One region of the Kitasatospora sp. SC0581 genome, then DNA from elsewhere that is predicted to be linked to it. Evidence: riboswitches for the same ligand, from Rfam matches in the RefSeq annotation. Region 1 holds a riboswitch; the other holds the start of a gene.

What was found. A riboswitch is a leader RNA that binds a small molecule or an ion and turns the genes downstream of it on or off. The one in region 1 is predicted to bind cyclic di-AMP.
Region 2: linked by a shared signal. The riboswitch ahead of ACLWS4_RS00085 (transglycosylase family protein) and the one ahead of ACLWS4_RS25025 (transglycosylase family protein) in region 1 are both predicted to bind cyclic di-AMP.

The regions. Positions count from the first base shown of each region.
Region 1 covers NZ_JBLRWA010000018.1:139,315-143,666, reverse strand. The annotation lists gene eno (phosphopyruvate hydratase) at 1-1,167, opposite strand, end outside; gene ACLWS4_RS25025 (transglycosylase family protein) at 1,523-2,428, opposite strand; cyclic di-AMP (ydaO/yuaA leader) riboswitch at 2,434-2,603, opposite strand; gene ACLWS4_RS25020 (cytochrome P450 family protein) at 2,825-4,162, opposite strand.
Region 2 covers NZ_JBLRWA010000001.1:14,356-18,707, forward strand. The annotation lists partial or broken gene ACLWS4_RS00075 (DUF397 domain-containing protein) at 1-14, opposite strand, end outside; gene ACLWS4_RS00080 (hypothetical protein) at 573-1,532, shown strand; cyclic di-AMP (ydaO/yuaA leader) riboswitch at 1,983-2,153, shown strand; gene ACLWS4_RS00085 (transglycosylase family protein) at 2,140-3,525, shown strand; gene ACLWS4_RS00090 (hypothetical protein) at 3,822-4,022, shown strand; gene ACLWS4_RS00095 (LacI family DNA-binding transcriptional regulator) at 4,132-4,352, opposite strand, start outside.

The DNA.
Region 1 (4,352 bases):
GGCACCGGTCTTGATCTGGCCGCAGTTGGTGGCGACGGCCAGGTCGGCGATGGTGACGTCCTCGGTCTCGCCGGAGCGGTGCGACATCATGCAGCGGTAGCCGTTGCGCTGGGCCAGCTCGACGGCGTCCAGGGTCTCGGTCAGCGAACCGATCTGGTTCACCTTCACCAGCAGCGCGTTGGCGGTGCCGGTCTCGATGCCGCGGGCCAGACGGGCCGGGTTGGTGACGAACAGGTCGTCGCCGACCAGCTGGACCTTGTCGCCCAGCTTGTCGGTCATGGCCTTCCAGCCGGCCCAGTCCGACTCGTCCAGCGGGTCCTCGATGGAGACCAGCGGGTAGGCGGCGACCAGCTCGGCGTAGTACTCGATGAGCTCGGCGGCGGTGAGGTCCTTGCCCTCGAACCGGTAGGCGCCGTCCTCGTAGAACTCGGAGGAGGCGACGTCCAGGGCCAGCGCGACGTCACGGCCGGGCACGTAGCCGGCCTTCTCGATGGCCTCGACGATGAGGTCCAGGGCCTCGCGGTTGGAGTCCAGGTTCGGGGCGAAGCCGCCCTCGTCGCCCAGACCGGTGGACAGGCCGCGCTCCTTCAGCACGCCCTTGAGCGTGTGGTAGACCTCGACGCCCCAGCGGACGGCCTCGGAGAAGGACTCCGCGCCGATCGGGGCGATCATGAACTCCTGGATGTCGACGTTGGAGTCCGCGTGCGACCCGCCGTTGAGGATGTTCATCATCGGGACCGGCAGGACGTGCGCGTTCGGGCCGCCCAGGTAGCGGAACAGCGGCAGGTCGCTGGCCTCGGAGGCGGCGTGCGCGACGGCCAGCGAGACGCCCAGGATGGCGTTGGCGCCGAGCGAGGACTTGTCCGGGGTGGCGTCCAGGTCCAGCATGGCCTGGTCGATCAGGCGCTGCTCGGTGGCGTCGTAGCCGACCAGCTCCGGGCCGATCTGCTCGATGACGGCCAGGACGGCCTTCTCGACGCCCTTGCCGAAGTAGCGGTTCTTGTCGCCGTCGCGCAGCTCCAGCGCCTCGAAGGCACCGGTGGAGGCACCCGACGGGACAGCGGCACGACCCGTGCTGCCGTCGTCGAGGCCGACCTCGACCTCGACCGTGGGGTTGCCGCGGGAGTCGAGGATCTCACGGGCTACGACGACATCGATGGACGGCACGAGGCATCTCCTTGCGAGAGCAGGGTCCGGTCTGACGGTGGTGCTGCCAGCAGGACGATTGCGGAGTCGTTACGACCAGAGCCTAACCGCCCGGGCTGCCGTGGCCGCGTCGGCCTCGGTCCCGTCTCACCGTGTGGCCCTGCTACCCACCGGTAGTTCACCTGCTTGTCCCAGCTTGTCCCACCGGAGCGGGCGAATGCGGACGAAGGGGACCGGTAGGACCGGCCCCCTTCGGACGGCGGGGTGGAGCGGCGTCGGCGCCGAGCGCTCCGGCGCGGCGGCGGGCGCCCCCGGCGGGCACCCCGGTCTCGGGGTACTGCCGGCCGCGGGCGCTCCCGGCGTCGGGCGGGGCGGCTCAGCCGAGGTGCAGCACCTGGCCGGGCATGATCAGGTTCGGGTCGCCGCCGACGGTGGAGTGGTTCTGCTCGTACAGCGCGCTCCAGCCGCCGGACACGCCCTGGGCGGCGGCGATGGTCGACAGGGTGTCACCGGCACGGACGGTGTAGTCGTGGCCGGCGGCCTGCGGGGCCTGCTGCGCGGCGCGCGGGGCGTACTGCGGCTGGGCGGCGGCCTGGCCGGCGTACTGCTGGTAGACGCTCTGGTGGCTGGTCCAGTACCAGCCGCCGTTGTTCTGGTACCAGTACACCTTGGCGTCGGCGTCCCAGCCGGCCTTGCCGGAGAAGCCCGGGGTCTGCGGCTGCGCCTGCTGCTGCGGGGCGACCTGCTGGACCGGCTGCGCGGCGGGCTTCTGGGCCGGCTTCTGGGCGGCGGGCTTCTGCGCGACCGGCTTCTCGGCGGGCTTGGCGGCGGGCTTCGGGGCCTGCTGCTTGGGGGCGGACTGCGGCTTGGCGTCCGAGGAGGTGTCGACCGAGGCCGGGGCACCGCCCTTGGTCAGACCGGCCTTCTGGGAGCAGACCGGCCAGGCGCCCGGACCCTGCGAGGCCAGCACCTTCTCGGCGACCGAGATCTGCTGGGCCTTGCTGGCCTGGTTGGCCTGCGCCGCGTAGGCGGTGCCGCCGTACGCCTTCCAGGTGCTGGACGTGAACTGGAGGCCGCCGTAGAAGCCGTTGCCGGTGTTGATGCTCCAGTTGCCGCCGCTCTCGCACTGGGCGACGGAGTCCCAGGTGGAGGCCGGGGCGGCGGAGGCGCCGGTGGCGGTGAGGAGCGGCATCGCGAGTCCGACGCCGGCCACACCGGCGACGGCGATGGCCTTCTCGGCCTGGGTGCGACGACGGTGACGGCCAGTTCCAACGAACAGCATGAAGAGGTCCCTCTCCGTACGCCTGCGAGGTGAGCTGTCGGGTTCGGACCGGGAGGTGGCCCGGCCGCCGTACGCGGAAACGATTTCCGCTCGGGCGGCTTCACCCCAAGCCGTGGGGAGACGGCAACAAACCTGGTTCCCCCGCCCCTGCCCAGGGTTCTGGTCGGTTTCCCGTGACGCGGCGGGCAGGATTCGGCGTTCCGCGTACGAGGTCCGCAGCTGCGAACTCCAGGGAGAGTAGACAGATCATCAGACCAATCACAAGCTCATATCACCGATATCACACAACAATTACGGCCCGTGTCCGATCGCCTACCAACAGCGGCGTTATGTCCGGATTGATGGGTGTTCACACCCCCGTCGGCGGGCGATCGGCGACGTCCCGTCAGCGTGATCTCAGCAGGTCGGAGGCGTCGAAGAGGCATCCGGAACGGGGTGCGGAGGGGCGTGCGGGGAACGGCTCTCCGGACTGAATTCCACCGGGAGTTCGCGCAGGCCACGCATGATCAGACCACCCCGCCAGCGCAGATTCTCCGGGCTTTCCGCGAGCCGCAGATCGGGCAGCCGGGAAAGCAGCGTGGCCAGCGCGGCACGCCCTTCGAGCCGCGCCAGCGGAGCGCCGATGCAGTAGTGGATGCCGTGCCCGAAGCCCAGGTGGGGGTTGTCCTTCCGGGCCAGGTCCAGGGTGTTCTCCGCCGCGAACCGGGCCGGGTCGCGGTCCGCCGCGGCCAGCACCACCAGCACCGGGTCGCCGACCGGGATGTCCACCCCGCCGATGGTCAGCGGACGGGTCGCGAACCGCCAGGTCGCCAGCTCCACCGGCCCGTCGTAGCGCAGGAGTTCCTCGATCCCGGTCTCTAGCAGCGCGCTCTCCCCGCGCACCACCGACTCCTGCAGCAGCCGGCGCTGCTCCGGATTGCGCAGCAGCGCGTAGGTGCCGTTGCCGATCAGGTTCACGGTGGTCTCGAAACCCGCGAACAGGAGGATGAAGGCCATCGCCGCGGCCTCGTTCTCGGTCAGGTGCTCACCGTGGTCGCCGGCCCGGATCAGGCCCGAGATCAGGTCGTCCCCGAGGTCCGCCCGCTTGCGGTGGATCAGCTCCAGCAGGTACGCCCGCATCCGCTTCACCGCCCGCCCCACGCCGCCGCGTTGGCCCCCGCCGTGGCGGATCATCATCCCGGCCCAGTCGCGGAAGTCGTCCTGGTCCTCGGCCGGCACCCCGAGCATGTCGCAGATCGCGTAGATGGGGAGCGGGAACGCGAACTCGTGGATCAGGTCCGCCGAACCGCGCTGCGCGAAGCCGTCGATCAGCCGGTCGGTGAGCTGCTGCACCCGCGGCTCGAACTCGGCCACCCGGCGCGGGGTGAACGCCTTCGACACCAGCCGGCGCAACCGGGTGTGGTCCGGCGGGTCGATGTTCAGCAGGTGGGTCATCAGGTCCGCCTGCCGCTCCCCCGGGATGCCCACCCGGCCGGTGCGGTGCGCCTGCCCGCTGTGGTGCGCCGGGTTCTTCGACAGCCGGCTGTCCGCGAGCGCCTGCCGGGCGTCCGCGTACCTGGTCACCAGCCAGGCCTCCACCCCGCTCGGCAGGGTGGTGCGGTGCACCGGGGAGTGCTCGCGCAACCAGGCGTAGGCGGGGTACGGGTCGGCGGCGAACTCCCAGGTGAACAGCTGCGGAGCGGGGGCGTCGGACGACGGGGCGGCGGGCCGGGCGGGGACGGGCTGAGCTGGCATGGACCGACCGTATCCGGTGCGACGGGCGCGCCCTCCCTCCGGCGGGGCGCCGCTTCCCCGCCACTCCTCCGCCGCGCTTCCGCCGCGCTTCCGCAACCGGACGCGTCGGGCGCGCCAACACTCCGTGGCCGGTCCGTGGACAGCTCTTGGCCGACTCTTGGCCGCGGGGCGGGCGTGAGCCTGGTCACCT
Region 2 (4,352 bases), on a different contig from region 1:
TGCGAGTCGTGCATAGAAATCTCCCGAAGAGCTCCGGAGTTGTCGTCCAGCGCGGCGCCCCCGGCACCGCCGAAACGAACGGACCGGCCCCGTACCGGTCCGGCACAACGCCTCACTTGACGTGATGATAGCCGCAGTGCACGTGCATCAGCACGGGACATTGCAGGTGCACGAGGCCTTTTACCCGCAGCCGCGAACTCTTCACGGGCCCTTCCCCTGACGGTACGTAAACGGACATAGCCGATGAATCGTCGAGCCCGCGATAACCGGCCGTGAGCACCTCCCCGCTGAATGTTGATCTTCGAATGCCGGGAGTCGCCCGCCCGTGACCCTCCGTCAAGCCGGGCTCATGCTGTGAGACATCTCACGCGCCCAGGGTGCAACGCCCGTCCCCTCGGATCGCGTCGGGACAAGCACCGGCCACCATGCGGGGGTTGGGCGAAGAATGTCCGGATTGTAGGCAAAGCGCCCGGACCGGCGCCGGAGACGCACCGGGTCCGTACCGCGAGCACGCGAAACCCGTACGGCAGCCGACTGCAAGCCGGACGGGCCGATGTCCTACGATCTCCGGCATGAGCACCGCAGCCATTCCGGGCGCGCCACTGCCCGTCCGTACTCCAGGCTCCCGTGCGCGGGGGCGCCACCGTCGTCCCGAGCGCCCCGAGATCCCGGCCGGCGCCCCGGCCCTGGTGCTCGCCGTGCCCGCGACCGCCGGGCCCGAGTCCCGCTCGGTCGTCGAGGAGCTGCTCTCGATCGTCCGCACCGAGCAGAACGGCGTCCAGACCGCCGTCGGCTACCTCCCCGGTGACGGTGCGGCGGGCGCGAGCGGCGAGGACCGCACCGTGGCCGAGCTGCTGGCCCTGGCCGCCGAGGCCGGGCGGCCGATGCCCGTCCTGGTGCCGCTGGTGCCCGGCCCGCACACCTTCCTGACCGGGCTTCACGCGCTCGCCGCCGAGTACGGCGCGCCCGTCACCGACCCGCTGGGCCCGCACCCGCTGCTGGCCGAGGCCGTGCACGTCCGGCTCTCCGAGGCCGGGCTGGCCCGGGCCGACCGCGCCCGACTGTTCGCCATCGCGACCGCCGCGGACGGCGTGGTGCTGACCACCGTCGGCGGCGAGGACGCGGCCGCCGCGGCCGGCATCACCGGCGTGCTGCTGGCCGCCCGGCTGGCCGTGCCGGTCGTCGCCGCCGCGCTCGACGTGCCCGGCTCGGTGGCCGCGGCCGTCAACCACCTCAAGGACACCGGCTCGCAGCGCCCGGCGCTGGCCCCGCTGGTGATCGGCCCGGAGGCGGACTCCGAGCTGCTCGCCACCGCCGCCGAGGAGACCGGCTGCCCGTCGGCCGCGCCGCTGGGCGCCTACCCGTCGGTCGGCCAGCTGATCGCCTCCACCTACCTGGCCGCGCTGCCCACGCCGTCCCCGGAGGACCTGGCACGGGCCGAGGCGGAGGCGGCGGCCGCCGCCGAGGCCGAGGGGGTCGTGGAGGGCTCCCGTGGCGCCCACGCGGCCGCCGAGGGGCCTGGCGGACGATAAGGACACCGCGCGCGGGTTCGCGCGCACCGAAGGGCCCGGAACGGATCGCGTTCCGGGCCCTTCCGCGTACTTCCCCCACCCCGTCCGTCCCGTACGGGAGTCACCCGGCAATGAAGGGGAATGTCCGTTCTGGCGCTATTTGAAAGGAAATAGGGAGCGTGGATTCACATGCTCCGATCGCGACCGCTCCCCCACCCGCCGGAGTGCGCCACTCCGCGATTCGACGCACCGTCACGCCACTCCTGAGGCGGAGCCAGTTGTCGGCTTCCACAACAGCATTGCCTGAAAACGATCATTTACGATCATGGTGAGTGGCAATTTTGGCAGTTTCCACTAAACCGTGATGCACATCACAGTGGTTTGCAGTTTGAACTTAAGTCTGATTAACGTGCTCCCCGTTCGTGACCACACGAACCCGGTCATCCGCAACGCCGAGTCCTGCCGTCGGATGTCCTGGAAGCGCGAAAACGCACCACGGCAGGAGCGGGGGACCCACAGGTAAGTCGCCCCGGACCGCTCTCCGGAACGGTCCAGGGCTAGGGGTGAAGCCGTGCTCACCGCACGGCCGGGCAACTCCAGCCCGAATCCGACAGCTCACCTCGCAGGCGTGGGAGAGGACCACGTCTTCATGCTGCCCACCAACGGCACCCGTCTGTCCGGCCGTACCCGTCGCGTGATCGCCGCCCTCGGCGTCGCGGGCGTCGGCCTCACCGTCCCCTGCCTCACCACCGGCACCGCCTCGGCCGCCTCCGTCGCCACCTGGGACAAGGTCGCCCAGTGCGAGAGCGGCGGCAACTGGAGCATCAACACCGGCAACGGCTTCTACGGCGGCCTCCAGTTCACCTCCAGCACCTGGTCCGCCTTCGGCGGCACGGCCTACGCGGCCCGCGCCGACCTGGCCGCCAAGGACCAGCAGATCGCCGTCGCCGAGAAGGTCCTCGCCTCGCAGGGCCCCGGCGCCTGGCCGGTCTGCTCGGTCCAGGCCGGGCTCACCAAGGGCGGCGCCGCGGCCGCCGTTGACACCTCGGCGGGTTCGACCGCCGCCAAGCCCGCCGCGCCCGCCCAGAGCGCCAAGCCGGCCGCTCCGGCCGCGAAGCCCAGCGCCAAGCCCGCACAGCCCCAGACCCCCGCCGCGAAGCCCGCCGCGCCCGCCCAGGGCGACGCGCAGGCCTCCACCGACTCCGCCGCCTCCGGCAACCGGAGCGACTGGGTGCAGAAGCGCCAGCAGCAGGCCCAGGGCGGCGACTACACCGTCGTCGAGGGCGACTGGCTGTCCGCGATCGCCGACCAGCACAAGGTGCAGGGCGGCTGGCAGCGGCTGTACGACCTCAACCGCGGCACCCTGACCGAGGGTCCGGACACCATCTACCCGGGCCAGCAGCTGTCCTTCGGCGGCAACGGCCAGGCCCGGGCCGGCCAGTCCTCCGCCGGCACGTCCGGCTCGGACTTCACCTGGTTCGACCGCTCGCAGAAGTCCGGCCAGTCCGCGAACGGCGGTGCCGTGAACGCCCAGCCGACCGCGCAGCCCGAGGCCCCGGCCGCCAAGCCGTCCACCAAGCCGGCCGCGAAGCCCGCCACCAAGCCCGCTCCGCAGCCCCAGGCCCAGACGCAGACCCAGGCGCCGGCCGCGACCGGCAGCATGGCCGCCGCGGTCTCCTTCGCCCAGTCGAAGGTCGGTCAGGCGTACGTCTACGGCGGCACCGGCAACGGCGGCTGGGACTGCTCCGGCCTGACCCAGGCCGCGCTGCGCGCCGCGGGCGTCTCCGTCCCGCGCGTCGCCGCCGACCAGGCCGCCGCCAGCACCCACGTCTCGCTGGACAGCCTCCAGGCGGGCGACCTGCTGTTCTGGTCCAACAACGGCAAGGACTCCGGCGTCTACCACGTCGCGATCTACGTCGGCAACGGCAAGTACGTCGAGGCCGCCAACCCGAGCTCGGGCGTCCGCGAGCAGAGCATCGCCAACTGGGCCCCGGACTTCGCCGGCCGGGTCTGAGGACGGCGCACGGTCCACGGCGCACGGCCGACGGACGGCCGGTAACAGCTGACGGGTAACAGATAACAGCTGACAGCTTTCAACATCTGTCAGCTGTTATCCGTCAGCTGTCGGCCGTCGTCCGAACGCTGACCGCCCACCACCCCCGGGGAGAGTCTGGTCGCTCCTCCCCGGGGGTTCCGGCGTTCCCGGGGCCCCGGCGTGCCCGACCGTTCCCGACCGCGGTTCCACCCCGTTCCGTGGTGGATCGCCGCCCCAGCGGGCATGCTGCTGCTCTGCACCCGAGGAGGAGTCACATGGCCCAGGTCACCGTCACCCTCGACGCGAACCTCGCGATCGACGCGATGATGCTTTCCGGCACCAAGAGCCCCCAGGACGCCGTCGAGCTGGTCCTGCGCGACTACCTGGCCCGCGGCCGCCGCACCGAGACCCGTACCGGCGAGGCCGCCGACGGGCACCGCCTGACCGCCGACCGCCCGACCGCCCAGGAGGGCTGACCCACCCCACGGCCTGCCACGGCCCGCGACGGCCGACCGCGCGCACGCCGACGGGCCCCGGAGAGCGATCGCCCTCCGGGGCCCGTCCGACGGCCGTGGCGGCCGGGGTTCAGCGCGCGCAGGCCCCGGTGGACCCGCGCATCACCAGCTCCGGCTGGAACATGAACTCGCCGCGCTGGGCGGCGTTCCCGCCGACCTCCTCCAGCAGCGCGTCCACCGCCGCCGTGGCCATCGCCTCGACCGGCTGGCGGATCGTGGTCAACGGCGGCTCGGTGAAGGCGATCAGCGGAGAGTCGTCGAAGCCGACCACCGACACGTCCTGCGGCACCG